4 regions of the Isoptericola sp. GX10416 genome follow, and region 2 is predicted to be linked to each of the others. Evidence: predicted binding sites of a transcription regulator. Region 2 holds the regulator's gene; each other region holds the start of a gene.

Region 1 (7,558 bases), on a different contig from region 2:
TCGGCGGCGTTCTTGCGCGACGCCCCCATGCGCTGGGGCATCTCGATGAGCTCCACCTGGTGGCGGGTCAGCATCCGCCGGTCCTCGTCGAAGTACGACCAGTCCGCGTACGCGCGCCGCGTCACCACCCGGCCGCGCACCGCGAGGGCGTCCGCGATCGGCTGGAAGTCGAACTGCATCCCGCCCAGGTGCTCCCGGGCGCCGAGCGCGAGGTTCTCGTAGTCGAGGAAGACGGCAAGGCGCTCTTCGGTGTCCATGCCCGCCAGCCTACGGCGCCACCAGCCGAACCGATGCATCTCATCATGCGGTCGCACTTGTCCGCAGGGTGAACCGTGCGTACAGTCGAGCCCGAAGCCATCCAGAGCGGCCGAGAGTCCTGGCTCGACGACGCCGCAGCAACCCGTTCTCCGACGGAAGCCTCCCGAGGACGAAGGTGCTCAACGCCAGGCCTGATGGAGTGACGCATGGTCGCAGAGGCACCCCCGCACGTCCCGGTACACCGGCACCGCCCGACGGTGAGCTTCGAGCTCATGCCGCCCCGCCGGCCCGACGCCGCCCCCCGGTTCTGGGAGACGGCGCGCCGACTGGTCGCGGCGAACCCCGACTTCGTGTCGGTGACCTACGGCGCCGGCGGCGGTGACCGCGCCACCGCCCGGCACGTCGTGGCGACCCTGCTGGGCGGCACCCCCGTGCTGCCCATCGCCCACCTGACCTGCGTCGGAGCCTCCCGCGAGGACGTCTCCACCGTCATCGACGAGTTCCTCGAGGCCGGCGTCCGCTCGTTCCTCGCGCTGCGCGGCGACCCGCCGAAGGACCAGCCCGACTGGCGCCCGCCGGCCGACGGCGTGCACTCCTCGATCGAGCTCGTCGCCCTGCTGCGCGAGGTCGAGGCCCGGCGCTGCGCCGTCGACCCGGCCGCCGCCGTCCGCGGCGCCGCCCGGCCGCTCACCGTGGCGGTGGCCACCTTCCCGGACGGCAACCGCCAGGCGGGCACCACCCGCACCCAGGAGGTGCAGCGCCTGCTGGAGAAGCAGCAGGCCGGTGCCTCCTTCGCCATCACCCAGCTGTTCTACGCCGCGGACAGCTACACCGACTTCGTCGCCGAGGCCCGCGCGGCCGGCGTGACGATCCCGATCCTCGCCGGGCTGATGCCCACGACCGAGCCGCGCCGGCTCCGTCGTGTCGAGGAGCTCACCGGCGTCCCCGCGCCCCAGCACCTGCTGGACGCGCTCGACGCCCTGCCGGACCCGGAGGCGCAGCACGCCTACGGGACCGCGTACTCCGTCGAGCTCGCCCAGCGCGTGCTCGACGCGGGCGCACCCGGCCTGCACGTGTACACGTTCAACAAGTACCGACCCGCTCTGGACCTGCTCGAGGGTGTTCACCTCGGCGGTCGGACGCCGCACGGCGTCCCTGACCTGGCCAGAAGGCCGCTGGTACCGGGCATCCCGACCGTGGCTCCCGCCGTCTGACGCCTTGCCGAACATCGAGGTCCCGCCCGCGATGCCCGGTCATTGCGGTCGCGACCTCGACGCTCGGCGCCGTCGCGACGCGGAAGCACCGACACCTGGAGTGCTCATGACCACACCGACCGAACCCCACCGCCCCACCACCGCGTTCCCCGGCGGCACGATCCTCGGCTATCCCCGCATCGGCCGCCGCCGCGAGCTCAAGCGCGCCGTCGAGTCCTTCTGGGCCGGGCGCACCGACGCCGTCGACCTCGAGGTCGCGGCCGGCGCGCTGCGCCGCGACACCCTGCGACGCCTCGTCTCGCTCGGGCTGGACCCCGAGGACGGCTCCGTCCCCGGCTCCTTCTCGTTCTACGACCAGGTGCTCGACGTCGTGGCGCTGCTCGGTGCCGTCCCGACCCGGTTCCGGGACCTGATCGACGGCGACGACGGATCGCTCGACCTGGACGGCTACTTCACCGTGGCCCGGGGCCGCGGCGAGGACGCGCCGCTCGAGATGACCAAGTGGTTCGACACGAACTACCACTACCTGGTGCCGGAGATCAGCGAGACGACGCCGATCTCCTTCGCGGACCACCGCATCGTCCGTGAGTTCGCCGAGGCCAAGGAGGCGGGCGTCACCACCCGGCCGGTCCTCGTCGGGCCGGTCACCTTCCTCGCGCTGTCCAAGGCCGCCGACGACGCGGGCGAGGGCTTCCACCCCCTCGACCGGCTCGACGACGTGGTCGCCGCGTACGCCGAGCTGCTCCGGGCGCTGGCCGCCGTCGGCGTGCCGTGGGTGCAGCTCGACGAGCCCGTCCTCGTCTCGGACACGGTCGACGCCACCGCCGAGCGGGTCGATGCCGCGATCACCTCCGCGTACCGCGCGCTGGCGACCGACCTCGCCGCACGGTCCGACGACGACGGTCTCGACGCCGAGGCGGAGCGCCCGGCCATCCTCGTGGCCACCCCGTTCGGCGGGCTCGCGACCGGCACGCCGGCCGACGGCGGCACCCGCGACGGCCTGGCGCTGCTCGCCGCGACCGACGTGGACGCCATCGCGATCGACCTGGTCAAGGGCTCCGTCCCCACGGGCCACGGGCCGCACGGGACCGTCCCCGGCCTGGAGACGAAGACCCTCGTGGCGGGCGTCGTCGACGGGCACAACGTGTGGCGCGCCGACCTCGCCGCCCGGTTCGACCGGCTCGCCGCGCTGCGCCCGCTGGGCGCCGGCGCCCTGACCGTCGGCACCTCGACGTCGCTGCTGCACGTGCCGCACGACGTGGAGGACGAGTCGTGGGAGGGGCCGGCCGCCGAGCGCGCGGGTCGCTCCCCCGAGCTGCGCCGCTGGCTCGCGTTCGCCGACCAGAAGGTCCGGGAGGTCACGACGCTGGCCCGCGCCGTCACCGACGGCCCGGACTCGGTGCGCGCCGAGCTCGACGCGGCGAGCGCGGCGCTGGCCGAGCGGGCGACCGCACCGGGCGTCGTCGTCCCCACGGTCCGCGAGCGCCTGGGCGCGCTCGTCGAGGGCGACTTCGCCCGCGGCGCGCACGCCGAGCGGGTCGCCGCCCAGCGTGAGCGGCTCGGGCTGCCGCCGCTGCCCACCACGACGATCGGCTCGTTCCCGCAGACGGCCGAGATCCGCAAGGCGCGGTCGGCGTGGGCCCAGGGCGAGCTCGACGACGAGGCGTACACCGCCGCGATGCGCGCGGAGATCGCCCGGGTGGTCGCGCTCCAGGAGGAGATCGGCCTCGACGTGCTGGTGCACGGCGAGCCGGAGCGCAACGACATGGTGCAGTACTTCGCCGAGCTGCTGGACGGGTTCGCGACGACGGACCTGGGCTGGGTGCAGTCCTACGGGTCGCGCTGCGTGCGGCCGCCGATCCTGTGGGGCGACGTGACCCGCCCGGCCCCGATGACGGTCGGGTGGACCCGGTATGCCGCGTCGCTCACCGAGAAGCCCGTCAAGGGCATGCTGACGGGGCCGGTGACGATCCTCGCGTGGTCGTTCGTGCGTGACGACCAGCCGCTGGCGGACACCGCGAACCAGGTGGCGCTCGCCCTGCGCGACGAGGTGCGCGACCTCGAGGACGCTGGCACCGCCGTCGTGCAGGTGGACGAACCCGCCCTGCGCGAGCTGCTGCCGCTGCGCCGCGCCGACCAGCCGGAGTACCTGCGCTGGTCCGTCGGGGCGTTCCGGCTGGCGACGGCGGGAGCGGAGGCCTCCACGCAGGTGCACACGCACCTGTGCTACTCGGAGTTCGGCGAGGTCATCGGCGCGATCGACGGGCTGGACGCCGACGTGACGTCCATCGAGGCCGCGCGGTCGCGCATGGAGGTCGTGCCGGAGCTCCACGCCGCCGGGTACGCGCGCGGCGTCGGGCCGGGCGTCTACGACATCCACTCGCCCCGCGTGCCGTCCGTCGACGAGGTCACGGAGCTGCTGCGCCTCGCCGTGGGCTCCATCGACCCGGACGTGGTGTGGGTGAACCCGGACTGCGGGCTCAAGACCCGCGGGTACGCCGAGGTGGAGCCGTCGCTGCGCCACCTGGTCGCGGCGGCGCAGGCGGTGCGCGCCGGGCTCTGACCGCCGTCGTCACACCCCGTCGGCGCTCCCGTGGCGCCGGCGGGGTGTGATCTGTGCACGCGGTGCAGAACCGTCTGGACCGTCGCGGCGCCGGTGTGCCAGCATCGACGGTGGTCCGCCGTCGGGGCGGGCCGCGGACCGGTACGAGGAGCGAGAGATGCAGCGCGTCGTCGCGGGGATCGGGGTGGCCCTCGAGGCCTGCTCAGGCAACCCGTCGACCCAGGCCGCCTGCCGCTGACCCACGGGGCCCGTGCGGAGGTGCCTGGCTCAGCCCTGCCCTCCTTCACCCGATCCGTCGAGGCTGCGCGTCTGCGCCCTCGCCGTGACGGCCGCGGGTGAACCCTGCTCCCCGAAAGCCGACCCATGACCCCCTTCACCGAACAGCAGATCCGCGCGTCCCTCGTCAACGCCACGCGCAGCGAGCGGCAGCGGATGATCCTCCCCGACCTCGCAGTGCTCCGCTGGGACCGCCTCGACTACCTCGGCTGGCGCGACCGCAAGCAGCCGCTCGCCGCGTACGTGATCGCCGAGATCGACGACGAGCCCGTCGGCATCATCCTGCGCGCCCCGGAGACCAGCAGCCGCCGCGCCGCGATGTGCGCCTGGTGCGAGGACGTCGCCGACAACAGCGACACGTCCCTCTACGTCGCACGCCGCGGCGGAGCGCCCGGCCGCAAGGGCAGCACGATCGGCACGCTGATCTGCACCGACTTCCGCTGCTCGCGCAACGTGCGCCGGCGGCCCACCCTCGCAGAGTCCGGGGCCGACGACGACGCGGCGCGCGCCGCCGTCGTCGAGCGGCGCATCGAGGGCTTGCGCGAACGCAGCCGCCGGTTCCTCGAAGAGGTGCGCAGCACCGCCTGACCGGCGTGCGACGGCGCCTGACTGCACCTCGATGGATGTTCGCCGAGAGCGAACAGACACCTCTTGGCACTCTCGGGGTGAGAGTGCTAAATCATGAGGTGTAGCCAGGCGACGCCGGACGGACCGGCGCGCTGATCGCGGTCGGGGCCGCACCGTGCGGCCCTCGTCGAGGAGGTGATGCGCGATGGCTACCTACTGGGACCCGTTCCAGGAGATGGACCGACTCTTCGGGTCGCTCGCCACGTCGAGGAACGCTCCGGCGATGCCGATGGACCTGTTCCGCGAGGGCGACCACTACGTCCTCGCCGTCGACCTGCCCGGCATCGACCCCGGCAGCATCGACGTCTCGTGCGAGGACCGCACCCTGACGATCCGCGCCGAGCGCACGCCTCGGTCCGGCGAGGGTCAGTGGCTCGTGCGGGAGCGGACGTCCGGCACGGTCGCGCGGCAGCTCACCCTGGGCCGCGGACTGGCGCTCGACAACATCTCGGCGAACTACGCCGACGGGGTGCTGACGCTGACCATCCCGGTGGCCGAGGACGCGAAGCCGCGCCGGATCGAGGTCAGCCACGAGTCCGACCGCGAGACCATCGAGGCCCGCAAGAGCTGATCGCGACAGCCGGAGGTCGGCGCCGGTGAGGGCTCAGCCCTTGCTGGCGCCGATCATCGGCAGCCCGAACGCGAGCCCCGTGGCGAGGATGCCTCCGGTGAACACGTACGGGGCGATGGACGGGTCGGCCGTCGCGCCGACCCCGATGAGGACCAGACCGCCGAGGAACAGCACGAACGAGACGATCACGCGCCCGAGCATCGCGCCCGGGGCGTCGTTCTGCGGGGCGGGGTTCACCTTGAAGTCGCTCATGGGGCCAGCCTAGCCCGGCGCCGTCCGGCGCACGACGGAGCCCGGTACGATCTCCGGATGCCTCGACCCGGACTCCCCCGCCGCGTCCTGGTCGCCGGGACCTCCGGGGCGGGCAAGACGACGCTGGCCGCCCGCCTGGCAGAGATCCTCGACGTCCCCCACACGGAGCTGGACGGCCTCTTCCACGGCCCGCGGTGGACACCCCGGCCCGAGTTCCGCGACGACGTCCGGGCACTGGTGGCGAGCGACGCCTGGGTCACCGAGTGGCAGTACCGGGCCGTGCGACCGCTCCTGCTCGAGCGGGCCGAGCTGCTGGTCTGGCTCGATCTGCCGGTCCAGGTCCGCATGGACCAGGTGGTGCGGCGCACCCTGGGCCGGCGGCGCCGTCGCACCGTGCTGTGGAACGGCAACGTCGAACCTCCCCTGCGGACGTTCCTCACCGACGCCGACCACATCGTGCGGTGGGCGTGGCGCACCCGCCGCTCGCTCGACCACCTCGACGAGCGGCTGGCGGTGCAGGCGCCGCACCTCGAGGTGGTGCGGCTCCGCAGCCGCGCGGAGGTCGAACGGTGGGTGGGACGCACCGCGAACCGCGCGGAGCGTCCCGTCCCGGCGCCACCCGGCGTCGTCGGGTCGACCTAGGAGAGCCTGCGGGCGAGCGTCTCGACGATCCGCACGTCCCCGTCGAGCCAGTCGACGTCCCACAGGCTGCCCGCGTCCAGCCAGCGCAGCTCGTCGTGCTCCACGAGCGGTGCCGGCTCACCTCCGGCGAGCGCGGCGAACCACAGCCGCAGCACGTGCCGGTCGGTGATGATCCAGGCACCGTCGTCGGGCCCCGTCAGCTCGGTCCCGAGGGTGACGGTGACGCCGAGCTCCTCGTGGAGCTCACGGTGCAGCGCCTCGTGCGGCTGCTCCCCCGGTTCCGCCTTGCCGCCGGGGAACTCCCACCGGCGGGCGAGCCTCGCGGGCCGGGACCGGCGGGCGGCGAGCAGACGCGCCGGTCGTTCGAGCGAGTCGACGATGGCGGCGGCGACGACGAGGCGACGGGTCATGGCCGCGAGTCTGCCATCCGCCGCTGGACAGACGTGTGCCCCGCTACCAACATCCCCCGAGTGGTAGCGGGGCCAGACGTCGTCCAACCGATCAGGGCGTGCGCAAACCTGCGGTGCGAGCCCAGGCCACGGCGTCGGCCCGGGTCGAGACCCCGAGCTTGCGGTAGACGCTGCGTACCTGCGACTTCACCGTGTTGCGCGTGACGAACAGCTTGCTCGCAATCTGCTCGAGCGTGACTTCCTCGGACAGGTTCGACAGCACGACCTGTTCACGGACCGTCAGACCAGGGTCGAGGACCAGACGGTCCATCTCGATTGCACTCATCGTTCTTCCTCCACGACGGCCGCCGATCGCCACGATCGACTTGGGGATCTGCCGTCACAGGAGGAGAGCGTGCAGCGCGCGGTTCATGACGCGCACCACAGAGCGGCTATGTGCGCAAGCGGGGTCGGAGCGTTCCCACGGTGGCTGTCGGGGCGCCTTCTGCGCGATATCTCCGCAGGCCAGGGGCATTTCTTCCGGTTGCACGGAGCAACGGAAACCTCATTATCACAATCAGGTCACGGTTGCCTATCCAGCGTGCTGTGCGTACTCCTCCGCGCTGAGGAGCTGGCCCGCACCGGTCACCTCGACCTTGAAGAGCCACCCCGCGCCGAACGGCTCCGAGTTGACCACCGCCGGGTCGTCGATCGCGGCCTGGTTGACCTCGACGATGGTGCCGGAGACCGGCGAGTAGAGCTCGGA
Region 2 (7,558 bases):
GGGCATCGGGTTCCTGCTCTTCGGCTGGATCATCGCGCTGGTCTATCTCGCGATCGCCCGTATCACGCTCGAGTTCTACCTGGCCGTGGTGTCGATCTCCGAGAAGGTCAACCACTACGCCCGGCGTGACGGGATGCTGTGATCACGCCGTCACGAAGTCGATGAGCTCCTCGACCCGGCCCAGCAGGGCCGGGTCGAGGTCTCGGAAGTCCCGGACCGAGGCGAGGATCCGCTGCCACGCCCGGCCGACGTCCGCGGGGCCCGACGCCGGCCAGCCGAGCTCGCGCAGGATGCCGATCTTCCACTCGGTGCCGCGGTCGATCGCCGGCCACGCCGGCAGCCCGACCCGTGCCGGGCGCACCGCCTGCCAGACGTCGACGTAGGGGTGTCCCAGGACGAGCACCGTGCCAGGGCGGACGGTGCGCAGCGCGGCGTCCGCCAGCCGCTGCTCCTTCGCGCCGGGCACCAGGTGGTCGACCAGCACCCCGACACGGCGCTCCGGGGAGGGGCCGAACTCCGCCAGGGCGGCGGCCAGGTTGTCCACCCCGTCGAGCATCTCCACGACCACGCCCTCGACGCGCAGGTCGTCGCCCCAGACCTTCTCGACGAGCTCCGCGTCGTGCTTGCCCTCCACCCAGATGCGTGAGCCGCGGGCGACCCGTGCCCGCGCGCCGTGGACGGCGACCGACCCGGAGGCGGTCCGGGCCGGTGGGGCGGGTGCCCGCGACGTCACGGGCGCGGTGAGCTCGACCGGCTGCCCGTCGACCCAGAATCCCGGCCCCAGGGGGAACGAGCGGGTCTTGCCGCGCCGGTCCTCGAGCACCACCAGGTGCATCCCGCCGGACTTCTCCACGCGGACGACGGCGCCCACCCAGCCGGTCTGCACCTCCTCGACCACCAGGCCGGGCTCGGCTGCCTGGGGTCGTGACGCGGGTCGTCGGCGATGGTGCGCCGACCCGTCGGGGGTGCCCGCCACGCGGGTCGAGGCGGTGGCGAGGACGTCGGATCCGTAGCGGTCGTGCACGCAGGCGAGCCTAGGCAGCGGTCGCGGCCGCGGCGGTGACCGACACCCCGTCACTGCCAAGTAGTGCCTCCGGTGGTGGCGAAGTGGCCCGCGGGCACTCCTGGACGGCAGGCGGCCCTACCTCGCGGTGTGCGAGTCCTTGTGAGAGTCGGTGCGGGCGACGACGGCCGCCTCCGTGCGGGAGGCGACACCGAGCTTGCGCAGGATCGCCGAGACGTGCACCGACGCCGTCTTGCGCGAGATGTACAGCCGCTCGGCGATCTCGCCGTTGGTCAGCCCTTCCGCGACGAGGCCGAGCACCTGGCGCTCGCGGTCGGTCAGGCCGCCGAGGCCGGACCGGGAGCCCTGACGCGGCGCACGTCGAGGGACGGCGGGCCCTGCGTCGTCGAGCAGGGCGAGGGCCCGGTCCCGCACGTAGCCCGCACCGATCGCCTCGGCCGCCTCGACGGCGGCGGTCAGGAGGCCGCGGGCCCCCGCCGTGTCGCCGCCGTCGAGCCGTGCGCGGCCGTCGCGCCACAGGGCGTAGGGCCGTAGATGAGCCGGCGCGCCGTCGTCGGGGCCGAGGTCAGCGACGGCCGACCAGGGCCCCTCGCCGAGCTCGGCGTCGAACACCGCCTCCCACACCGGGTGGGTGGGCCACACGGCGCACCGCTCCAGTGCGTCGCGATAGGGCACGACGTCGACGTCCCGGCCCTCGTCGCGGGCGCGGGCCAGCACTCGTCCGGCCACCCCGAGCAACGAGAGGGCGTACGGGATGGCGCCATCGTGGTGGTCGGTGACGATGCCGACGAGGTCCAGTGCGTCGTCGAGGTCGTCGCGCACGAGGGCCAGCTCGGCCAGCGTGGTGCGGATCCGGTAGCGGACCTGCGTCTCGATGCGCTCGTGGCGCATCCACACCGGACGGTGGCGGCGGGCCATCGCCAACGCCCCGTCGACGTCACCGCGCCACAGGGTCAGCCACGTCCACCGTTCGGCGAGGTACACGGCGAACGTGCTGGGCTCGACCTGGGTCGTGGCCTGCTCGTACCAGGCGTCGGCCTCGCTCCACCGGCCCATCATGACGAGGGCCTCGGCCACGTTCCCCTCGAGCATGGTGCGGCTGACCATGCCCGCACCTCTGCGGCGGGCACGGTCGGCGCCCTCCGCCGCGAGCCGGAGCGCGTCGGCGTACCGGCCGAGCTTGATGAAGGCGTCCGAACCGTTCGTGAAGTACCGACTGACGGCGTGCCAGTCGTCCCCGGCCAGGTCGCGGGCCGCCACGAGCTCGTCGACCGCGACCAGGTCGCCGGTGTTGATCCGGGCCACGGCGCGGGTGTTGTGCAGGATCGACGCGGTGACCGCGTCGCCCGACGCCGTCGCCACCTCGAGACCGCGCGTCGCGGCGTCGATCGCCTCGTCGGCCCGGCCGGCGAGCATCGCGGTGCGTGCCTGCGCGCGCAGCAGCCACAGCCGGGTGTCCGCGTCGTCGGCAGGGGCGATCTCGAGCGCCTCGGACAGCAGGTCCTGACCGGCGGGGTCGCCGGTGCGCAGCGAGTACAGGGCCACCTGGCCGAGGGCCTGTGCACGTCCGCCAGGGTCGCGGGCCGGCCACTCGACGAGCGCCTGACGGCCGAGCGTCAGTGCGCGGTCCGCACGGGTCGCGAGCTGCTGCGTGTCGGCGACCCGCAGCAGCAGGTCGTGGTGGGTCGTGCCGGTGACGGCCTCGGCGTCCTCGACGAGCTCCCAGAGCTCCAGGGCTCGTTCGCCGAGTGCCGCCGCCGTGGAGACCGCGGCGTCGTGCCCGGCGGCCGCGTGGGCGGTGACCGCGGCGGCGAGCGCCTTGCCGGGGACCCGGGCCCGCCACCAGTGGTCCGCGATCTCGGCGAGCCGAGGCACGGTCCGGGGGCCGCTCGCGAGCGTCTGCGCGTACCCGGTGTGCAGGCGACGGCGCTCGGTCGGCAGGAGCTCCGCGTCGACGGCCTCCTGCATGAGCGCGTGGCGGAACCGGTAGCCGTCCGGCTCGGCGAGCAGCACGAGGGCGTCCACCGCCTCGCGTGCGGCAGGCTCGGCGGCGGCGAGCGCGTCGTCGCCCAGCACGCCGGCGAGGACGTCGTGGGTGGCCCGTGCGCCGGCGGCCGCGACGAGTCGGCAGAACTCCTGCGCCCCGGCCGAGAGCTGGGAGTAGCGCAGCAGCAGCACGTCGCGCAGGGAGGTCGGCATCTCCGCGTCGAGGCAGCGGGCGAGCTCCTCGACGTAGAAGGGCACACCCTCGGAGCGTTCGACGAGATCCGCCAGGGCGGTGGTGTCGAGCGCGACGGGGCTGCCGCCGTCGGGCACCGTCCGGGCGAGCTCGGCGACCTCGGGCGCACCGAGGCGCGGGACCTCGACCCGGGTGACGAGCCGCGCCCGGTCCAGCTCGGCGAGGGTGGTGCGCAGCGGGTGCCGGCGGCCGACGTCGTCGCTGCGGTAGGTGGCCACCAGGCACAGGGCTGTGGTGCGTGCCGCGCGGGCCAGGCGGGACACGACGGCGCGGGTGACGTCGTCGGACCAGTGCAGGTCCTCGACGACGACGAGGACCGGCCGCTCGGTGGCGAGCGTCGTGAGGAGGTCGGCCAGCACGTCGGGTGCGCGCCCGGTGCCGACGTCGGGGCGGACGTCGACGAGCTCGGGCAGGACGGCGCCGAGCGCGTCCGCGGCCGGGCCGGCGGCGGCGAGGGCGTCGGCGGGCCCCAGGGCGGCGACGACCTCGCGCAGCACGCCTTCGACGCCCGCGTAGGGGACCGGGCCGGAGCCCGAGTCGGCGCACTGTCCGCGCACGACGAGGACGTCGTCGCCGACGGCGGCGAGCAGCTCGGTGACCAGGCGGGTCTTGCCGATCCCCGCCTCGCCCGACAGCAGCACCGTGTCGCCCTGGCCGTGCCGGGCCGACGACAGGGTGCCGCGCAGCGTGCCGAGCTGGTCGGCGCGGCCCACCAGCGGAGAGGGTTCGAGGCTCACCTGGTCATCGTGCCAGGTGGCGGCGTGGTCGCCCCGGACCGGGGGCACGGCGGTGCTCACGCCGTGCGGCGCCACAGCAGCGTGAGGCGGTGACGTTCCGCCCGAGGCTCCCGTCGCCCCGTGGCGCGCTCCGGCTCTGCGGTGCGGCGCTCGCGTGCCTGACGCACCTGCTCGGCACGTCGGGCGAGCTCGGACTCCTGGCGGCGGTAGAGGGTGTGGTGCTCGATCGGGTGCATGATCGCCTCCGTGACTGTCGTGCCGGGCCGGGTGACCCGTCGTCGACCAGCCTCGACGGGTGAGGCAGGCGCGTGGATCGGGCAGGTGCCCGGTTCTCGGCGCACCGCAAGGCCCTCGAGCGGTCTGAGGTACCTCACCGGGCCGGTGGGCGGCACTCGTGGTTCTGTCCGTCGGGACGCGTAGGATGGCACTCAACGATCGAGAGTGCTAAAGGTACGGCCACGCACGAACGCCAGGGTGCTCGGCGGAGGGAGGCGCAGGAGAGTGAGCGAGGAACGTCGTCTCGAGGTGCTGCGCGCCATCGTGGAGGACTACGTCACGACGCGGGAGCCCGTGGGCTCGCGCGTGCTGACGGAGCGCCACCGCCTGGGTGTCTCGCCCGCCACGATCCGCAACGACATGGCGGCGCTCGAGGAGGAGGGCTACATCGCCCAGCCGCACACGTCGGCCGGGCGCGTGCCCACCGACGCCGGCTACCGGCTCTTCGTCGACCGCCTCGCCGAGGTGCGGCCCCTGACGATCCCGCAGAAGCGCGCCATCGAGACGTTCCTGTCCGAGGCCGTCGACCTCGACGACGTCCTCGTGCGGGCCGGGCGGCTGATCGCCCAGCTCACCGGGCAGGTCGCCGTGGTGCAGTACCCGTCGCTGCGGCGGTCGGGCCTGCGCCACCTCGAGATCGTCCCCGTGGGGGAGGGACGCCTGCTCGTCGTCGTCATCACGGACACGGGCCGGGTCGAGCAGCGCTTCTGCGAGCTGCCCGGCACCGCCGACGGCGGGAGCCCGCTGGCCGAGGCGACGCTGGCCGAGCTGCGCGCCCGGTTCAACGCCGCGGCGGCCGGCAAACGGCTCGCGGACCTCCCCGTGGCGTTCGCCGCCGTGGTGGAGGCCGTCGGCCCGGACCTGGCGGGTGTCGCCGGTGCCGTGGCCGACCTGGTGGTCGACACCCTCGGGCAGGAGAACGAGGAACGGATCGTGCTCGCGGGCACGGCGAACCTCGCCCGCTCCGAGGCGACCTTCGAGCAAGGGCTGAGCCCTGTGCTGGAGGCGCTCGAGGAGCAGGTCATCCTGCTGGGGCTGCTCACCGAGATGTCGAGCGACGGCGTCGGTGTGCGGATCGGTCACGAGAACCGGCTGGACGGCCTCACCGAGGCATCCGTCGTCGTCTCCGACTACGGGTCGGGCGGCGACCCCGTCGCGTCCCTCGGCTCGATCGGCCCGACCCGCATGGACTATCCCGGCACGATCGCCTCGGTGCACGCCGTGGCCCGCTACCTCTCCCGCGTGCTGCCGAGCTGAGCCACGCGGAAACCCTGACCAGACCGCGTACGTCACCGAAGAGAGAACTGTGACCGACTACTACGAGATCCTGGGCGTCGAGCGCGACGCCTCTCCCGAGCAGATCAAGAAGGCATACCGCAAGCTCGCTCGCGAGCTGCACCCGGACGTCGCCGGGGCTGCCGGCGAGGAGAAGTTCAAGGACGTCGCCCGCGCGTACGAGGTGCTGTCGAACCGCGAGAAGCGCGAGCAGTACGACCTCGGCGTGGACCCGACCGCGCCGGGCGGGGGCGCCGGCGGCGGCTTCGGCCAGGGCTTTGGCTTCCAGGACATCTTCGAGACGTTCTTCGGCGGTGGCCAGGCCTCCGGCCCGGTACCGCGCGCGCGCCGCGGCCAGGACGCGCTGGTACGCATGGACATCGACCTCGTCGAGGCCACGTTCGGCGCCAAGCGTGAGCTCCAGGTCGACACGGCCGTCGTCTGCGGCACCTGTGGCGGCAACGGCTGCCGGCCCGGCACCGACGTGCGCACCTGCGAGGTGTGTCACGGCCGCGGCAACGTCCAGCGCGTGGCCCGGTCCTTCCTCGGGCAGGTCATGACCACGGCGCCGTGCGCCGCCTGCCAGGGCTTCGGCACGGTCATCCCCGAGCCGTGCGCCGAGTGCTCCGGCGACGGTCGCGTGCGCTCGCGCCGCAGCCTGACGGTCAACGTCCCGGCCGGCGTCGACACCGGCACGCGGATCAAGCTGACGTCCCAGGGGGAGGTCGGCCCGGGCGGCGGTCCCGCCGGCGACCTGTACGTCGAGATCCGCGAGCGGGCGCACGACGTCTTCGTCCGCCGCGGCGACGACCTGCACTGCACCCTGCCCGTGCCCATGACGGCGGCGGCGCTCGGGACGGTCCTCGAGCTCGACACCCTCGACGGTGCCGAGGAGATCGACCTGCGCCCGGGCACCCAGCCGGGCCAGATCATCACCCTCAAGGGTCTCGGCGTCGGGCACCTGCACGGCAACGGCCGGGGTGACCTGAACATCCACGTCGAGGTGCAGGTGCCCACGGAGCTGAGCGAGGAGCAGTCCGCGCTGCTGCACCAGCTCGCCGGCCTGCGCGGTGAGGAGCGGCCCGAGCCACGGCTCGTCGCGGCGCACCCGGGTGTGTTCTCCCGCCTCAAGGACAAGCTGAGCGGCCGCTGAGGTGAGCGCGCCCGTCTTCCTCTCGGCGGACGACCTGAGCAGGGTCGCACCGGGCGAGGTCTACGTCCTGGGCGGTGACGAGGGCCGCCACGCCGGAGTCGTGCAGCGCCGCGGACCCGGCGAGACCCTCGACGTGGTCGACGGCGGCGGGACCCGGTTGCGCGGCGTCGTCGAGTCGGTCGACGGTACCGACGTCCGCCTGCGGGTGGCCGAGCGTGCCACCGAGCCGGCACCCGGCGTCGTCCTCACGCTCGTCCAGGCGCTCGCCAAGGGCGACCGCGACCAGCTCGCGGTCGAGGCGGCCGTGGAGGTCGGGGCCGACGCCGTCGTGCCGTGGCAGGCGGACCGGTCCGTCGTCGTCTGGCGAGGCGCCCGGGCCGCGAAGTCCCGGGCGCGCTGGGAGTCGACCGTGCGCTCCGCCGTGAAGCAGGCGCGCCGGGCGCACCTGCCCGCGGTGTCCGAGCACGTCACGACCAAGCAGCTCGCGGCGCGCACCCGTGAGGTCGCGGCCGCCGGGGGTACCGTCGTCGTCCTCCACGAGGAGGCGACGACGGCGCTCGCGGACGTCGCGCTGCCCGCGGCCGCCGAGCGGGCCTCCGGGGCCGTCGCGCCCGAGCTGCTCGTGGTCGTGGGGCCGGAGGGCGGGATCGGTGAGGCCGAGCTCGCGTCGCTCGTCGCGGCGGGCGCGACCGCGGCACGCCTCGGCCCGCACGTGCTGCGCACCTCGACGGCCGGACCCGTCGCCGTCGCACTCCTGAGCGAACGTCTGGGCCGGTGGCGGTAGCGTGGACGGTATGACCGACACCACTGATCCCGAGTGCCTGTTCTGCAGGATCGTCGCGGGCGAGCTGCCA
Region 3 (7,558 bases), on a different contig from region 2:
TCGCGGCGCTCGCGGGAGCGGACCAGGCGATCGCGCGCGTCTCCACCGCCGAGCTGCCCGCGCCCCGCCGTGGTGACGCGGACCCGGCACGCGAGCGCGGCGTGGGCGACCTGGACCCCTACCAGCGTCACGTCGTGGACGCGCTGGGCACGGGGCAGCACTTCTTCGTGGACGCGCCGCTCGGGTCCGACGTCGCGGGGACGGTCGCCGCGGTGGTCACGGAGGCGGCCGCCGCCGGACGCTCGGTGCTGTACGTGACGGGTCACCGCCGCGCCGCCGACCGGCTGGCGCAGCGCCTGGAAGAGCTGGGGCTCGAGGGCCTCTCGTTGGACGTCACGCCGCGCCAGACCTGGCGCGAGGACATGGCGGAGCGCCTCCTCGCCGCGATGGCGACGGAGCCGGAGGCCGTCGACGCCTCGGCAGCGGCGCAGGTGCGCGACGCCCTGATCGGTGCGCGGTCGCAGCTCACGGGCTACATCGACGCCCTGCACGCCCGCCGCGAGCCGTGGGCGGTGTCCGCGTACGACGCGCTGCAGGAGCTGGCGCGCCTCACCTCGGAGCGGCCCGCGCCGTCGACGTCGGTGCGGCTGGACGCCCGCACGGCGGTTGCCCTGGACGGTGACGCCCGACGGCGGGTCGCGGGCGAGCTGGAGCGTGCGGCCGCGCTGGGCGCGTTCACGCTGCGGCCGTCCTCGACGGCGTGGTTCGGCGCCCACCTGACGACGATGGACGAGGCGCGCGACGCCCTGGCGCGCGTGCGGCGGCTCAAGGAGGCGACGCTGCCGCAGCTCCGCCGTCAGATCGCGTACACCGGCGAGGTGACGGGCCTGGAGGCGCCGACCACGATCAACGCGTGGGGTACGCAGCTCGCGATGCTCGCGGGCATGCGCAGCACGCTCGACGTGTTCCACCCGATGGTGTTCGAGCGCACCGCGACGGACCTGGTGCAGGCGACGGCGACGCGTCGGTGGCGCAGCGAGCACGGCGTGGAGATGGGCTGGTTCACGCGCCGGCGGCTGCGCAAGCGCGCGCGGGACATGGTCCGTCCGGGTGTCCGGGTGCCGAACCTGCACTCGGCGCTCATCGAGGTGGCCGAGCAGCGCGACGTCTGGGCCGAGCACTCGCCGCGCGGCGGGTGGCCGACGCTTCCCGAGGGGCTGGCCACCATCGAGGACACGTACGAGGCGGTGCGCATCGACCTCGTCGCCCTCGAGCCGGTGCTGGGACCGACGGTGCACGGTGCGCAGCTGCTCGACCTGGACCTCGACGCACTCGCGGAGCGGCTGCACCAGCTCGCCCTGGACCCCCAGGCGCTGGAGACGCTGCCCGAGCGCACGAACCTGCTCCGCCGAGCCCGCGAGGCAGGTCTCGGCGAGCTGATCGACGACCTGACCTCGCGCCGCGTCGACGCCGACCAGGTGGCCGCCGAGCTGGACCTCGCGTGGTGGACCAGCGTGTTCGAGCAGATCCTCGGTGGCGACCCGACCCTCGCGGGCCAGGACGGCGCCGGGCTCGACGCGCTGGCGCGCCGCTTCCGAGACCTGGACGCCCGGCACCTCGCCGCTCTCTCGCAGCCGGCCAGGGTGGCCGCCCGCGCGCACCTGGGTGCGGCGATGCGGGAGGACCGTGAGGGGTCCGAGGCGATGTTCGCCGAGCTCATCGAGGGCCGGATGGCGTCGCTGCGCGAGCTCGTCGAGAGGTACGGCGACGTGGCCCGGCGGTTGCGGCCCGTGGTCCTGGCGACCCCCACGCTGGTGCCTCACCTGCTGCCCACCCACCGCACGGTCGACCTCGTGGTGCTCGACGCGGTCCAGCACGTGCCGATCGAGGTCGTCGTCACCTGCCTGGCTCGTGGCCGGCAGGTGGTCGTCGTCGGTGACCCGCGCACGGCGTCGGGCACCAGCGTGCGCGAGCTGTCCCAGCTGCTGCCCACGGTGACGCTGCAGCCGCGGGAGAACCGCCGCGACCCCGAGCTGACCCGCCTGCTGGCGGCCCACGGATACGAGGGTCTGCTGCGGCCGGCTCCGCTGCCGCGGCCGGAGGCGCTCGTCCAGCTCGACGTCGTCGACGGCACGGGGATGCCCGACCCGACGTCCGGGTCCGTCGAGAGCACACGAGCCGAGGTGGACCGCGTCGTCGAGGTGTCCATCGAGCATGCGCTGACCCGCCCCGAGGAGACGCTCGGGATCGTCACGGTCACCGCCGCGCACGCGGACCGGATCCGCGACGCGCTGCTCGCGGAGGTGCGCGCGAACCCCGCGCTCGCCCCCTTCTTCTCCGGGCGGCGCGCCGAGCCCGTCGTGGTCGCCGACATCACGGGGGTGGCCGGGCTCTCGCGCGACACGATCCTGCTCTCGCTCGGCTTCGGCCGGACGCCGCACGGCCGCGTGCTGCACCGGTTCGGCGTCCTCGGGGACGACGGCGGGGCGGCGATGCTGCTGGGAGCGCTCGGCGCGACGCGGCGTCGCCTGCACGTGGTGTCCTGCTTCCCGGCCGAGGCTCTCGACCCCGACCGTCTGCGTGGCGCCGGGCCGCGGCTGCTGCGGGACGTCCTCGAGCTCGCCGAGCGACGCTCGGGCGTGGCGGACCAGGTGGAGCTCGGCAACGGGATCGACGCGGGCCGCGTCCCGGACAGGCTCCTCATGGACCTGGGTGAGCGGCTGTGGCGGCTGGGGTACCTCGTCGAGACGGACTACGGCACCGGCGACGGTGACCGGATCCCGCTCGTGGTGGGCCATCCCGACCTGCCGGGCGAGCTGCTCGTGGCGGTGCTGACCGACGACGCGCAGTACGTGGCCGAGCCGTCCGTGCGGGTGCGGGACCGGCAGCTGGCCCAGCGGCTCGAAGGGCTCGGCTGGACCGTCGCGCAGGTGTGGTCCGCGGCGGCGTTCCTGGACCCGGAGGGCGAGGCGGACCGCGTGCGCCGCCTGGTGCAGCAGGTCCGCGACGAGCGGGTCGGCACCCCCGGTGGCGTGCCGGTCCCGCCCGAGGTCGTGGTGCCCGTGATGGCCGACGACGAGCCTGACGAGGTCGTCAAGGATCCCCGGGAGACAATGGGGGAGTGACGTCCTCCGACGAGTCCGCGAACACCACCGGCACACCCGACCCCGGGGACGCCGTGAGCCCCGCGGAGCCTGACCGGCCGGGTGCACCTGCTGCCCGCCGACGCGGTCCGCGGCGCGCCGTGCGCCGCGGCAGCGAGCGCGAGACCGTCTGGGGCGTCACGGCTGACGACGAGGGCGGCCACGACTCGAACGACGACCGGCTGCGCCGGGACGTGCCGCCGCACTGGTGACCTGAGTCAGGGCCGGCGGGCCTGCGCGGCGAGCAGGTCGCGGATCTCGGTCAGCAGCGCGAGGTCGGCATCCGGCTCCTCCGCGACCTCGTCCTCGACGCGACGGCGGCGCTCGGCGTACATGTTCATGGGCATGACGACGACGAAGTACAGGGCCGCCGCCACGATGAGGAAGTTGAGCACGGCCTGCAGGAAGAGGCCGATGCTGAAGAAGGCCCCGTTGAGCTCGAAGGTGCCGACCCCGGAGATGTCGGGCTCGCCGAAGATCGCGGCGATGAGCGGGTTGAGGATCCCGTCCATCAGACCGGTGATCACCAGGGCGAACGCGCTGCCGATGACGATGCCGACGGCGAGGTCGACCACGTTGCCACGCATGATGAACGTCTTGAAGCCAGCCAGCATGTCCCGTCCTCCTTGAGCGGGGGAGCGCTTCTCGCCCCCACCGTGTCTCAGGGTACGAGCACGGCGGCGACGGTGCCCCACCGGGCGCCGGCCGACACGGCGGCGGCCTCCTCCGGGTCCACCGCCACCAGGGTGACGGCGGCGTCCTGCGTGGCGGGCGCGGCGTTGCCGAGGAGACCGCCCGCGCCGTCGGCATCGTCGTCGTCCGCGAGCCCCGGCAGGACGAGCGCGCGGCGCGCGAGGCGTTCGTCGGCGTCGTCGGTCGAGAGGAGGTCGACGCGGTCGCCGGGGCGCAGCCACGCGGCCTCGGTGAGCCGGACGCCGACGACGACCGTGCCGTCGGGCGCCCGTTCGGCCATCCCACCCCCGGCGACCAGGTCGGCGTGCACCGGGGTCCCGGCGGGCACGGCGACGGCGGGTGAGCGGCCGACGGCGTCGGCCGGGTCGGTCAGCATGCCGTCCGGGGCGAGCTCGGCCGCCACCGTGAGCGTCGTGAGGTCGCCGGCGCGCAGCGTCGTGCCGGCCGGCAGCGCACGAGCGGCGACGACCACCTCGCGGGTGGCGGGGACCTCGGGTCGCATCGCGTCGACGGTGATGCCGGCGGCCACGCCGCAGCACAGGGCGGCGACGACGAACCGGCTGCGCCAGGCGACCGTCCGCGCGTGGCGGGCCAGGCGGGACGTGGTGGAGGGCTCCATGCCGGGCACGCTAGGGCGCGCGGCGCGGCCGGTGCGGTCGCCGTCGTGCGCCGGTGGACCGCCTCCACCTGGGGGTGGCCTCGGGTGCCCGCGTCAGGCGGAGGCGGCCTTGGACGCGCCCGAGGAGCCCGACCCCGAAGAACCCGACGAGCCGGAGCCCGACGAGCCGGAGCCCGACGAGCCCGACGTCGAGGAGCCCTTGTCGGAGCCGCCGGACTTCTTGTCGGACGAGCCGGAGGTGCCGGACGACGAGCCGCCCGAGCTCTTCGACCCGTTGCGCGAGTCGGTCCGGTAGAAGCCGGAACCCTTGAAGGTCACGCCCACCGAGCCGTACTGCTTGCGCAGCCGCCCGGAGCACTCCGGGCAGACCGTCAGCGAGTCGTCGGTGAACGCCTGGTGGATGTCGAAGGCGTGGCCGCAGTCGGCGCACCGGTAGGCGTAGGTGGGCACGGGTTCTCCTCGTCGGGCTGGCACTCAGATGATGCGAGTGCCAATCATACGCGGACGGTAGTCTCGCCTGCGTGTCAGCGAGCGACCTCCCCTCAGCGAACGAACCCGACGAGACCCGACCGCCCGAGGACGCAGGCGAGGAAGAGCCCGTCCCCGGGCCCCGCTCCCGCCTGCGGCGAGGAGTGGTGGGGATCGCGGTGGTCGTGGCGCTCGCCCTCGTCGCGACCGTGACCTTCACCGTCGTCACGGTCCGCAAGCCGCTGCCGGAGACCTCCGGGACGCAGAACGTGCCCGGGCTCGCCGGCGAGGTCACGGTGCACCGCGACGAGCAGGGCGTGCCGCAGGTGTACGCATCGACCGCGGAGGACCTCTTCGCCGCGCAGGGGTACCTGCACGCCCAGGACCGGTTCTTCGAGATGGACTACCGCCGGCACGTGACGTCGGGGCGGCTCGCCGAGCTCGTCGGCGACGTCCCCACCGCGATCGACGCGGACAAGGTCATCCGCACCTTCGGCTGGCGCGAGGTGGCCGAGGAGGAGTGGAACCTCATCTCCCCGGAGTCGCGCGGCTACCTGCAGGCGTACGCGCAGGGCGTCAACGCCTACCTCGCCGACCGCAGCACGGACGAGATCGCCCTCGAGTACACCGTGCTCGGTGCCACGGTCGACGTCGCGACACCCGCGCCCTGGGACCCGGTCGACTCCCTCGCCTGGCTCAAGGCGATGGCCTGGGACCTGCGCGGCAACTACGACGACGAGCTCGACCGGGCGCTCGCGTACGGCGCGCTGGAGGACGTCGAGCTCGTGGACGAGCTCTTCCCGAGCTTCGTCGAGGGCGGTAACACCCCGATCCTGGCGGAGAGCGACCTCGTCGAGGACGACGGGCGCAAGGGCTCGCGCACCGCGCCGGCCGACGTCGCCTGGCGCGGCGACGCGCTCGGCGGCGCCGTCTCGTCGGCCGCCGCGGCGCTCGACGCCGTACCCGTCCTCGTCGGTACCGGCGACGGCGCCGGGTCGAACTCCTGGGTGGTCTCCGGTGACCTCACCGCCTCCGGCTCGCCGATCCTCGCCAACGACCCGCACCTCGCGCTGGACGTGCCGAGCCTGTGGTCCCAGGTGGGCCTGCACTGCGAGCAGGTCTCGGCGGACTGCCCGTTCGACGTGTCCGGGTTCTCGTTCGCGGGATTTCCGGGCGTGATCATCGGGCACAACGCCGAGCTCGCCTGGGGACTGACCAACATGGGCGCCGACGTGACGGACTTCTTCGTCGAACGCGTGCGCGACGACACGTGGCTGCGCGACGCGGACGCCGAGGAATGGGTCCCCATGGAGTCGCGCACCGAGACGATCCGTGTCGCGGGAGCAGACCCGGTCGAGCTGGAGGTGCGCTCGACCGACCACGGTCCGGTGGTGTCCTCGGTGCTCGACGTGGGCGCCGTCGTCGGCTCCCCGACCGAGGTGGGCACCGACTTCGGCGAGTACGCGGTCTCGCTGGCCTGGACCGCCCTCGAGCCGGGCCGGACGGCGGACGCCATCTTCGCGATGGCCGCCGCGGCCGACGCCGAGGACGTCCAGGAGGCGGCCGCGATGTTCGACGTGCCCGCCCAGAACATCGTGTTCGCCACGACCGACGGGCACATCGGCTACCAGGCGCCGGGCCGCATCCCGGAGCGGAAGCGGGTCTCCGGACCGGTGCCGGCCGACGGCACCTGGCCGCGACCCGGTTGGGACCCCCGGTACGACTGGCGCGGCTGGGTCGACGCGGAGGAGATGCCGCGGTCGCTGGATCCCGAGGAGGGGTTCATCGTCGCGGCCAACCAGGCGGTGCTGCCCCACGGCGTCGGACCGGACCTGTCGAAGGACTGGGACCACGGCTTCCGCTCCGAGCGCATCCGCGAGCTGATCACGCAGCAGGTCGCGGCCGGGCGGCCTTTCTCGGTCGAGGACATGAACAACCTGCAGAACGACGACTGGTCGCCGTTCGCCGCAGCGCTGGTGCCCGCCCTGCTCGACGTCGAGATCGACGACCCGTACGACGCGGACGGCCAGCAGCTGCTCGCCGGCTGGGACTACACGACGGAGACGGACTCGGCGGCCGCCGCCTACTTCAACGCGGTGTGGCGCAACCTGCTGCGCACCACCTTCTGGGACGACGTCCCGGAGGGCATGCGGCCGACCGGCGGGTCGCGGTGGCTCGTCGTGGTGCGCGACATGCTCGAGCGGCCGGAGCACCCGTTCTGGGACGACCGCTCGACCGTCAACGTGGTCGAGACCCGCGACGAGGCCCTCACCCAGGCGCTGGTGACCGCGCGGGGCGACCTCACCGTCGAGCTGTCCAAGGACGCGACGGACTGGCGGTGGGGCGCGCTGCACACGCTGGCGCTGGAGCACCCGGTGATCGGCGGGGAGTCGGTGCCCGCCCTGGTGCGCGACTACGTCAACCCGCGACCGGTCGAGATGGCCGGCGGCAGCTCGATCGTCAACGCCACCTCGTGGGACGCCTCGACGGGCAGCTTCCGGGTGACCACCGGCCCGTCCATGCGGATGGTCGTGGACCTGGGCGACCTGGACGCCTCGACGTGGGTGACGGTGACCGGCACGTCAGGCCACCCGGCGTCGTCCCACTACACCGACCAGCTCTCGGCGTGGGCCGACGGCGAGACGTTCCCGTGGCCGTTCAGCCGCGCAGCCGTCGAGGAGGCGGCGAAGGACAC
Region 4 (7,558 bases), on a different contig from region 2:
GTCGGCGCCGCACGCCACGGCCTTGACGATGTCGCCCGAGTGGCCCACCCCGCCGTCGGCGATGACGTGCACGTACCGGCCGCCGGACTCGTCGAGGTAGTCGCGTCGTGCGGCCGCGACGTCGGACACCGCGGTCGCCATCGGCGCGTGGATGCCCAGGCTGACGCGGGTGGTGTGGGCCGCCCCGCCGCCGAAGCCGACGAGCACGCCCGCAGCACCGGTGCGCATCAGGTGCAGCGCCGCGGTGTAGGTCGAGGCACCGCCGACGACGACGGGCACGTCGAGCTCGTAGATGAACCGCTTGAGGTTCAAGGGCTCGGCGTTGCCGGAGACGTGCTCCGCGGAGACGGTGGTGCCGCGGATGACGAACAGGTCGACCCCGGCGTCCACGACCGTCTGGTAGTGCTCCTGGGTGCGCTGGGGGGACAGCGCGCCGGCGACCGTCACACCCGCCGCGCGGACCTCCTTGAGGCGCTGCGTGATGAGCTCCGGCTTGATCGGCTCGGCGTAGATCTCCTGCATGCGGCGCGTCGCCTGATCGGCGGGCAGCTCGCAGATCTCGGCGAGGAGCGTCTCCGGCGACTCGTACCGCGTCCACAGACCCTCGAGGTCGAGGACGCCGAGCCCACCGAAGCGGCCCAGCGCGACCGCGGTGTCCGGGCTCATCACCGAGTCCATCGGCGCGGCCATGATCGGCAGGTCGAAATGGTAGGCGTCGATCTGCCACTCCGTGGAGACGTCCTTCGGGTCGCGCGTCCGGCGCGAGGGCACCACCGCGACGTCGTCGAAGGAGTACGCACGGCGACCGCGCTTGCCACGTCCGATCTCGATCTCGTTGCTCACCCCGCAAGCGTACCGGGCACCGCGGGCGGGCTCCGGACGGTTGCCGGTGGCTGTCGGTGGCTGGTGGCATCGTCAGCGGCGAGGACACGAGGGAAGGAGTCCGGAATGGACGACACCGCCTGGACCGGTGGCCCGCTGCTCGGTTTCGACACCGAGACCACCGGGGTGGACGTGCACACCGACCGCATCGTCACCGCTGCGGTCGTGCTGCGCACGGCGACCACGACGGACGTGCGCACCTGGATGATCGACCCCGGGGTCGAGATCCCCGCCGAGGCCGCGGCCATCCACGGCGTGACCACGGAGCACGCCCGCGCCCACGGGGTGCCGCCCCGCCAGGCCCTCGCCGAGATCGCAGCGGTCCTCGCCGAGCACACCCGCGCCGGGGTACCCGTCGTGGCGTACAACGCGGCGTTCGACCTGACGCTCCTGGACGCCGAGCTGGCGCGCCACGGGCTCACCACGCTCCCCGAGCTGCTCGGCCGGCCCGTGTCCCCCGTCCTGGACCCGTTGGTCATCGACCGGTGGCAGGACCGCTACCGCCGCGGCAAGCGGCGCCTCGGCGACCTGGTCGAGCTGTACGGCATCACCGGGGAGGGCGAGCTGCACAGCGCGGACGTCGACGTCCTGGCGACCCTCGACGTGCTCGACGCCCAGCTGCACCGCTACCCGGAGCTCCGGGCGGTCGCCCTGGACGCCCTGCACTCGGCCCAGCAGGACGCCCACCGCCGGTGGGCGACGAGCTTCAACGAGTGGCGACGCACGAAGGGTCTCGACGGCCCGGGAGCCTCGACGGCGTGGCCGGTCGAGCCTCCCGCGGCCGGCTGAGACAGGTCAGGAGACCTTGTAGTTGGGTGCCTCGACGGTCATCACGATGTCGTGCGGGTGGGACTCCTTGAGGGAGGCCGACGTGATCCGCACGAACCGCCCGTTGGCCTGCAGCTCCGGCACGGTGCGGGCACCGACGTAGAACATCGTCTGGTGCAGGCCGCCCACGAGCTGGTGCGCCACCGTGGCGAGCGTCCCCTTGTAGGGCACCTGGCCCTCGACGCCCTCGGGGACGATCATGTCGTCGCTGGCGATCTCGGCCTGGAAGTACCGGTCCTTGGAGTAGGACTTCTTCCCGCGCGAGGACATGGCCCCCATCGAACCCATCCCGCGGTAGGCCTTGAACTGCTTGCCGTTGACGAGGATCTGGTCGCCCGGCGCCTCCTCGGTGCCCGCGAGCATAGACCCGAGCATCACGGCCTCCGCCCCGGCGACGATGGCCTTGCCGATCTCGCCGGAGTGGCGCATGCCGCCGTCGGCGATGACCGGGACGCCGGCCGCGCGCGCCGCCAGCGACGCCTCGTGCACGGCGGTGATCTGCGGGACGCCGACGCCGGTCACGACGCGGGTGGTGCAGATGGAGCCCGGGCCCACGCCGACCTTGATGGCGTCCGCGCCCGCGTCGACGAACGACTGCGCGCCCTCCTTGGTCGCGACGTTGCCGCCGATGACCTGGACGTCCTTGGTGGCGGGGTCGGTCTTGAGGCGACGGACCATGTCGATCAGCATCCGCACGTTGCCGTGGGCGGTGTCCGCGACGAGCACGTCGACCCCGGCGTCGATGAGGGTGGTCGCACGCTCCCAGGCGTCACCGAAGTAGCCGATGGCCGCGCCGACCATGAGCCGGCCCTGCCCGTCCTTGGACGCGTCCGGGAACTGCTCCGACTTCACGAAGTCCTTGACGGTGATCAGCCCGGCGAGGCGACCGTCGTCGTCGACGAGCGGCAGCCGCTCGAGCTTGTGCTTGCGCAGCAGCGCCGTGGCGTCGTCCCGGGAGATCCCGGCACGGCCGGTGATCAGCGGCTGCGGCGTCATCACCTCGGAGACCGTGGTGGTGGCCCACTCGGCCACGGGGGTGAAGCGCAGGTCGCGGTTGGTCACGATCCCGACGAGCCGGCCGGCGCCGTCCAGCACCGGGAAACCGGAGACGCGGTACTGCCCCGCCCGCTCGTCGAGCTGCTCGAGCGTGGCGTCGGGCCCGATGGTCACGGGGTTGGAGATGATGCCCGTCTGGGTGCGCTTGACCAGGTCCACCTGGTACGCCTGGTCGGCGATCGACAGGTTCCGGTGCAGGACGCCGAGGCCGCCCTGACGCGCCATCGCGATCGCCATGCGCGACTCGGTGACGGTGTCCATCGCGGCCGAGACGAGCGGGACCTTCAGCGAGATCTCCCGCGTCAGGCGGGACGTCGTGTCGATGTCCGTGGGAGCGAGGTCCGAGTACCCCGGCAGCAGCAGGACGTCGTCGTAGGTGAGGCCGAGGAATCCGAACGGGTCGTGCGCTGGCGAGGTCGTCGTCTCCGTCATGTCACGAGTCTACGGCGCACCCCGAGGCCCGCGGAGGTGCGGTCCGTCACGCAGGACGGGCCGCCGGCTCCGGGTGTCCGCGCTCAGGTGGAGACCACGGCGAGCACCTCGTGCAGCAGGCCCGTGAAGGACCGCACGCGCTGCACCTGCGCGGCGAGGGGGATCTCGGTCGCGACGTCGTCGCGGCGGAGCCCGACGAAGATCGGCAGGTCGGGGAACCCCTCGTGCACCGCGTGGACGACGTCGATGTCCGGCCGCCGCTGGGTCGTCGCCAGGACCAGGGCGGCGGGGCGCACCATCGTCACCAGCTCGAGGGAGCGCCGGGTGCTCGCGGGGCCGGTGACGATCCGTGCCGTCTTCCCCTTGGCGGTCAGGGCGGCTGCCAGCGCGTGCGCGGAGAGCGGCACGGCCTCGTCGGGCGCCGCGAAGATGAGGACGATGTTGCGCATCCGGCTCGGGTGGTTGGCCGGCGGCCCGCCGTTCTGCACCACCGCCTGCTCGAAGGCCTCGGTGAAGGACCGCAGGGCGTGCAGGGCGGCGGTGGCGAGCACGACCTCCGGCACGGCCCCCGGACCGGCGAGCACGGTCCGCTCGGCGACCCGGCTCCAGGCCGGCTCGAGGAGGTTCGCCCACCAGACGGCGGGATCGCCCTGGGCGGGGATCCGCAGCAGGTCGTCGCAGCGGCCCTGGTCGTAGGCGAGCGCCGCGTCGACGACGGCGGACACCTTGCCCGACGCGTTCTGACCCGCGCCATGGCCCGGCGCGGCGTGCGCGCCCTGCCCCCCGCCGGGGAGCGCGCGCAGGTGCGCCCGGCCGGTTCGTCCGGCGCTCTCGCCGTCCTCGCGCACGGGGGGCGCCTCCGGTTCGGAGCTGCTCTCCGGGGGCACCGGCGGGCCGGACCTCTGCGCCTCGTCGAGCTCCTCGACGTCGGCCTCGAGCGCCGCCTGGGCAGCGTCGACGGGCGCGACGCCCTCGAGCGTGAGGCGGCGCATGACGAGCAGCCGGGCGACGTCGTCGGGGGTGTACCGCCGGTGCGAGCCGGCCGTACGGTCGGAGGGGCCGAGCCCGTACCGTCTGTCCCAGGTCCGCAGCGTCGCCGGGGCCACGCCGAGACGGCGTGCGACGGCTGCGACAGCCAACCCGGGGCCTGACGGGCGTGACCCGCCCGAGTCCTGGGCCGGTCGCGAGGTGGTCATGCCTCGATTCTGCCAGTGCTGCGCGTGACCGCCACCGCGGCCTGCGGCGCGTCACGATCCCGGCGAGGATCCCCGACCGAAACGAGTCACTCGTTTCACGAAACCGGTTCACGACCTGGTCAGCCCCACATCGAACACCCAGCGTGCCCAACTTGCTCCAGCCCCTTGAACAACTTCTGCACAACTTGTAGGTTGTTCGCCATGACGGAGATCTCGAGACTGCCTGGGCCAGTCATGGAGTTGTGGGAGTGGCAGTACCAGGGCGCGTGCCGCGACGCGGACGACACCCTGTTCTTCCACCCCGAGGGTGAGCGCGGGTCGACCCGGCGGCGACGTGCGGAGGCCGCGAAGGCCATCTGCCACTCGTGCCCGGTGATGATGCAGTGCCGCGAGCAGTCGCTGCGGGTCCGCGAGCCGTACGGCGTCTGGGGCGGGCTCAGCGAGGACGAGCGCACCGCCGCGCTGGCCGGCCGCGACCGCAAGGCCGGCTGAGACTCCCCCCCCCCCCCCACGAACACGACGAGGCCCCGCATCACGGATGATGCGGGGCCTCGTACGTCAGCGTCGAGAGCTGGGGATCAGCTCACGACGACGGCGAGGATGTCGCGCGCGGAGAGCACCAGGTACTCCTCGCCCGCGTACTTGACCTCGGTGCCGCCGTACTTGCTGTAGATGACCTTGTCGCCGACCTTCACGTCGACCGGGACGCGGTTGCCCTGGTCGTCGAAACGGCCGTCGCCGACCGCCAGGACCTCGCCCTCCTGGGGCTTCTCCTTGGCGGTGTCCGGGATGACCAGGCCGGAAGCGGTCGTGGTCTCGGCCTCGACGGCCTTGACGACGATCCGGTCCTCGAGCGGCTTGATGGGGACCGACACGTCGGACCTCCTTGTTCGCGATGACTAGCTGGACTGGGACGCACCCTGTCGCTGGCCGTCGTCGCGGGTGCCGGCTCAGCGTGAGCGCTGGGACCAAATCTAGGCAGCCGTTAGCACTCTGACAAGTCGAGTGCCAAGATTCCTCCCACGGCGCACCGGCGCACCGCCGCCCCCGCTCCTGAGACGATGACCCCATGGACGCGGCCTCCCTCACCAAGCTGCTCAGCCCCGAGGGCTGGGCGCTGCTCAACGCCCTGCCACCGTACGACGAGCACCAGGCGATGGTGCTGGCCACCCGGCTGCGCTCCGAGGGTGTCGACCCCGACCTCGCCGCTGCGGCCCTCACCCAGTCGCGGCTCCGCGCCCGCGCCCGCGGCAAGCTCGGGTCCTTCGCGGACGGCATGCTCCTCACCTCCGCCGGCCTCGAGCAGGCCACCCGCCTCCTCGTCGCTGCGCAGCACGCCCGCCGCTACCTCGCCGCGGGTGTCACCAAGGTCGCCGACCTCACCTGCGGCATCGGCGCGGACGCCCTCGCCTTCGCCGGCGTGGGCCTCGACGTCCTGGCCACCGACGTGGACGAGGTCACCGCCGCCCTGGCCACGGTCAACCTGCGCGCCTTCCCCGAGGCGACGGTCCGGCACGCCGACGGGCTCGGTCTCGACCTCGCCGGCGAGGGTGTCGACGGCGTGTACGCCGACCCCGCCCGCCGCACCCGGGGCGGGCGGCGCATCTTCGACCCCGCCGCCTACGCACCGCCGCTCGATGCCGTGTGGGCCCTGCGCGCCCAGGTGCCGGCGCTCGGCATCAAGGTCGGCCCCGGCATCCCGCACCACGGCCTCCCGGACGACGCCGAGACCCAGTGGGTCTCCGTCGACGGCGACGTCGTCGAGGCCGGGCTCTGGTTCGGCCCCCTCGCACCCGACGGTCCCGGCCGCTCGGCGCACGTCCTGCGCACCGGCACCGCAGCAGCGGCCGACGGCGGCACACCCGGCGCGACCGACGGTTCGGGCACGGTGGAACGCACCCTGCGCACCGGACCGCAGGACGCCGACCTGGTGCCCGACGTCGGGGCGGTCGGTGCCTACCTGTACGAGCCGGACGGCGCCGTCGTCCGCGCCGGGCTCGTCGCGCACGCGGCGGCCGAGCTCGGCGGCCGGCTCGTCGACCGCACCATCGCGTACGTCACCACCGATGCCCTCGGCCCCGCGCCGCCGTCGGGCACCGCTCCCCTCGCCACCGGCTACCGGGTGCTGGACGTCATGCCGTTCAACCTCAAGAAGCTCAAGGCGTACCTGCGCGAGCGCGGCGTCGGGCGGCTGACCGTCAAGAAGCGCGGCACCGCCGTCACCCCCGAGCAGCTCCGCTCGCAACTCGCGCTCAAGGGTGACGCGGCCGCCACCCTCGTCCTGACGCGCGTGGCCGGGCGCCAGCACGTGCTCGTCGTCGAGCCGCTCGCCACCGGTTGGTAGGACCCCGGCAGCCACCCCCGTGGCATGGAAGCATGGCCCCATGTCGCTGGACTTCGCGCCGTCCCGCCGCTCGAGCGTCGGCCTCGAGTGGGAGCTGGCGCTCGTCGACGCCGACTCCGGCAACCTGCGCCAGGTCGCGCCCGCCGTGATGGCGGCGCTCGGCCCCGACGAGCGGGCACGCTTCGTCAAGCCGGAGTTCCTGCGCAACACCCTCGAGGTCGTCTCGGACGTGTGCGACACGGTCGGGGCCGCCATCGTCGACCTGGAAGCCGGGATCGCCGCGATCCGGGACGTCGTCGAACCGATGCGGGTCGAGATCATGGGCGCCGGCACCCACCCGTTCGCGCACTGGTCGCAGCAGCAGGTCACCGACAAGCAGCGGTACGCCACCGTCGTCGACCGCACCCAGGTGTGGGGACGCCAGCAGGTCGTCTACGGCGTGCACGTGCACGTCGGGATCGAGGACCGCGCCAAGGTCCTGCCGATCGTGCGGTCACTGATGGTCTACGTCGCCCACCTGCAGGCGCTGTCGGCCTCGTCGCCCTACTGGGGCGCCGACGACACCGGGTACGCCTCCATGCGCGCGCTGATCTTCCAACAGCTGCCCACCGCCGGCCTGCCGTACCAGTTTTCCGAGTGGAGCCAGCTCGAGCAGTACGTGGACGACATGCTCAAGACCGGGGTCATCGACGACTTCACCGAGGTCCGCTGGGACGTGCGGCCCGCGCCCCACTTCGGCACCGTCGAGGTGCGGGTCTGCGACGGCACGTCCAACGTGCTCGAGCTGGCGGCGCTCGGGGCGCTCGTGCACTGCCTCGTC

What was found. The regulator HrcA, encoded in region 2, represses chaperone genes, less so after heat shock. The targets are predictions, from matches to a motif close to TTNGCACTCGNNNNNNNCGAGTGCNAA.
Region 1: a site for HrcA is predicted at 4,963-4,989, ahead of ACWAT2_RS08390 (Hsp20/alpha crystallin family protein). Genes of this name have one in related genera too.
Region 3: a site for HrcA is predicted at 4,863-4,889, ahead of ACWAT2_RS12895 (FmdB family zinc ribbon protein). Genes of this name have one in related genera too.
Region 4: a site for HrcA is predicted at 5,380-5,406, ahead of groES (co-chaperone GroES). Genes of this name have one in related genera too.

The regions. Positions count from the first base shown of each region.
Region 1 covers NZ_JBWPVO010000004.1:139,868-147,425, forward strand. The annotation lists gene ACWAT2_RS08370 (NYN domain-containing protein) at 1-257, opposite strand, end outside; SAM riboswitch class I at 352-459, shown strand; gene ACWAT2_RS08375 (methylenetetrahydrofolate reductase) at 465-1,472, shown strand; gene metE (5-methyltetrahydropteroyltriglutamate--homocysteine S-methyltransferase) at 1,579-4,035, shown strand; gene ACWAT2_RS08385 (FBP domain-containing protein) at 4,399-4,899, shown strand; gene ACWAT2_RS08390 (Hsp20/alpha crystallin family protein) at 5,084-5,509, shown strand; gene ACWAT2_RS08395 (hypothetical protein) at 5,543-5,761, opposite strand; gene ACWAT2_RS08400 (P-loop NTPase family protein) at 5,819-6,403, shown strand; gene ACWAT2_RS08405 ((deoxy)nucleoside triphosphate pyrophosphohydrolase) at 6,400-6,813, opposite strand; gene ACWAT2_RS08410 (LuxR C-terminal-related transcriptional regulator) at 6,905-7,138, opposite strand; gene gcvH (glycine cleavage system protein GcvH) at 7,385-7,558, opposite strand, start outside.
Region 2 covers NZ_JBWPVO010000001.1:553,169-560,726, reverse strand. The annotation lists gene ACWAT2_RS02840 (DUF4282 domain-containing protein) at 1-142, shown strand, start outside; gene ACWAT2_RS02835 (DUF3097 domain-containing protein) at 143-1,024, opposite strand; gene ACWAT2_RS02830 (helix-turn-helix transcriptional regulator) at 1,142-4,000, opposite strand; gene ACWAT2_RS02825 (hypothetical protein) at 4,057-4,236, opposite strand; gene hrcA (heat-inducible transcriptional repressor HrcA) at 4,502-5,533, shown strand; gene dnaJ (molecular chaperone DnaJ) at 5,583-6,704, shown strand; gene ACWAT2_RS02810 (16S rRNA (uracil(1498)-N(3))-methyltransferase) at 6,706-7,488, shown strand; gene ACWAT2_RS02805 (HIT domain-containing protein) at 7,499-7,558, shown strand, end outside.
Region 3 covers NZ_JBWPVO010000008.1:91,882-99,439, forward strand. The annotation lists gene ACWAT2_RS12875 (hypothetical protein) at 1-3,065, shown strand, start outside; gene ACWAT2_RS12880 (hypothetical protein) at 3,062-3,295, shown strand; gene mscL (large conductance mechanosensitive channel protein MscL) at 3,302-3,697, opposite strand; gene ACWAT2_RS12890 (SAF domain-containing protein) at 3,745-4,395, opposite strand; gene ACWAT2_RS12895 (FmdB family zinc ribbon protein) at 4,489-4,845, opposite strand; gene ACWAT2_RS12900 (penicillin acylase family protein) at 5,028-7,558, shown strand, end outside.
Region 4 covers NZ_JBWPVO010000003.1:165,274-172,831, forward strand. The annotation lists gene ACWAT2_RS06500 (GuaB3 family IMP dehydrogenase-related protein) at 1-843, opposite strand, end outside; gene ACWAT2_RS06505 (exonuclease domain-containing protein) at 949-1,671, shown strand; gene guaB (IMP dehydrogenase) at 1,678-3,198, opposite strand; gene ACWAT2_RS06515 (MerR family transcriptional regulator) at 3,282-4,394, opposite strand; gene ACWAT2_RS06520 (WhiB family transcriptional regulator) at 4,596-4,886, shown strand; gene groES (co-chaperone GroES) at 4,973-5,269, opposite strand; gene ACWAT2_RS06530 (class I SAM-dependent methyltransferase) at 5,464-6,738, shown strand; gene ACWAT2_RS06535 (glutamate--cysteine ligase) at 6,779-7,558, shown strand, end outside.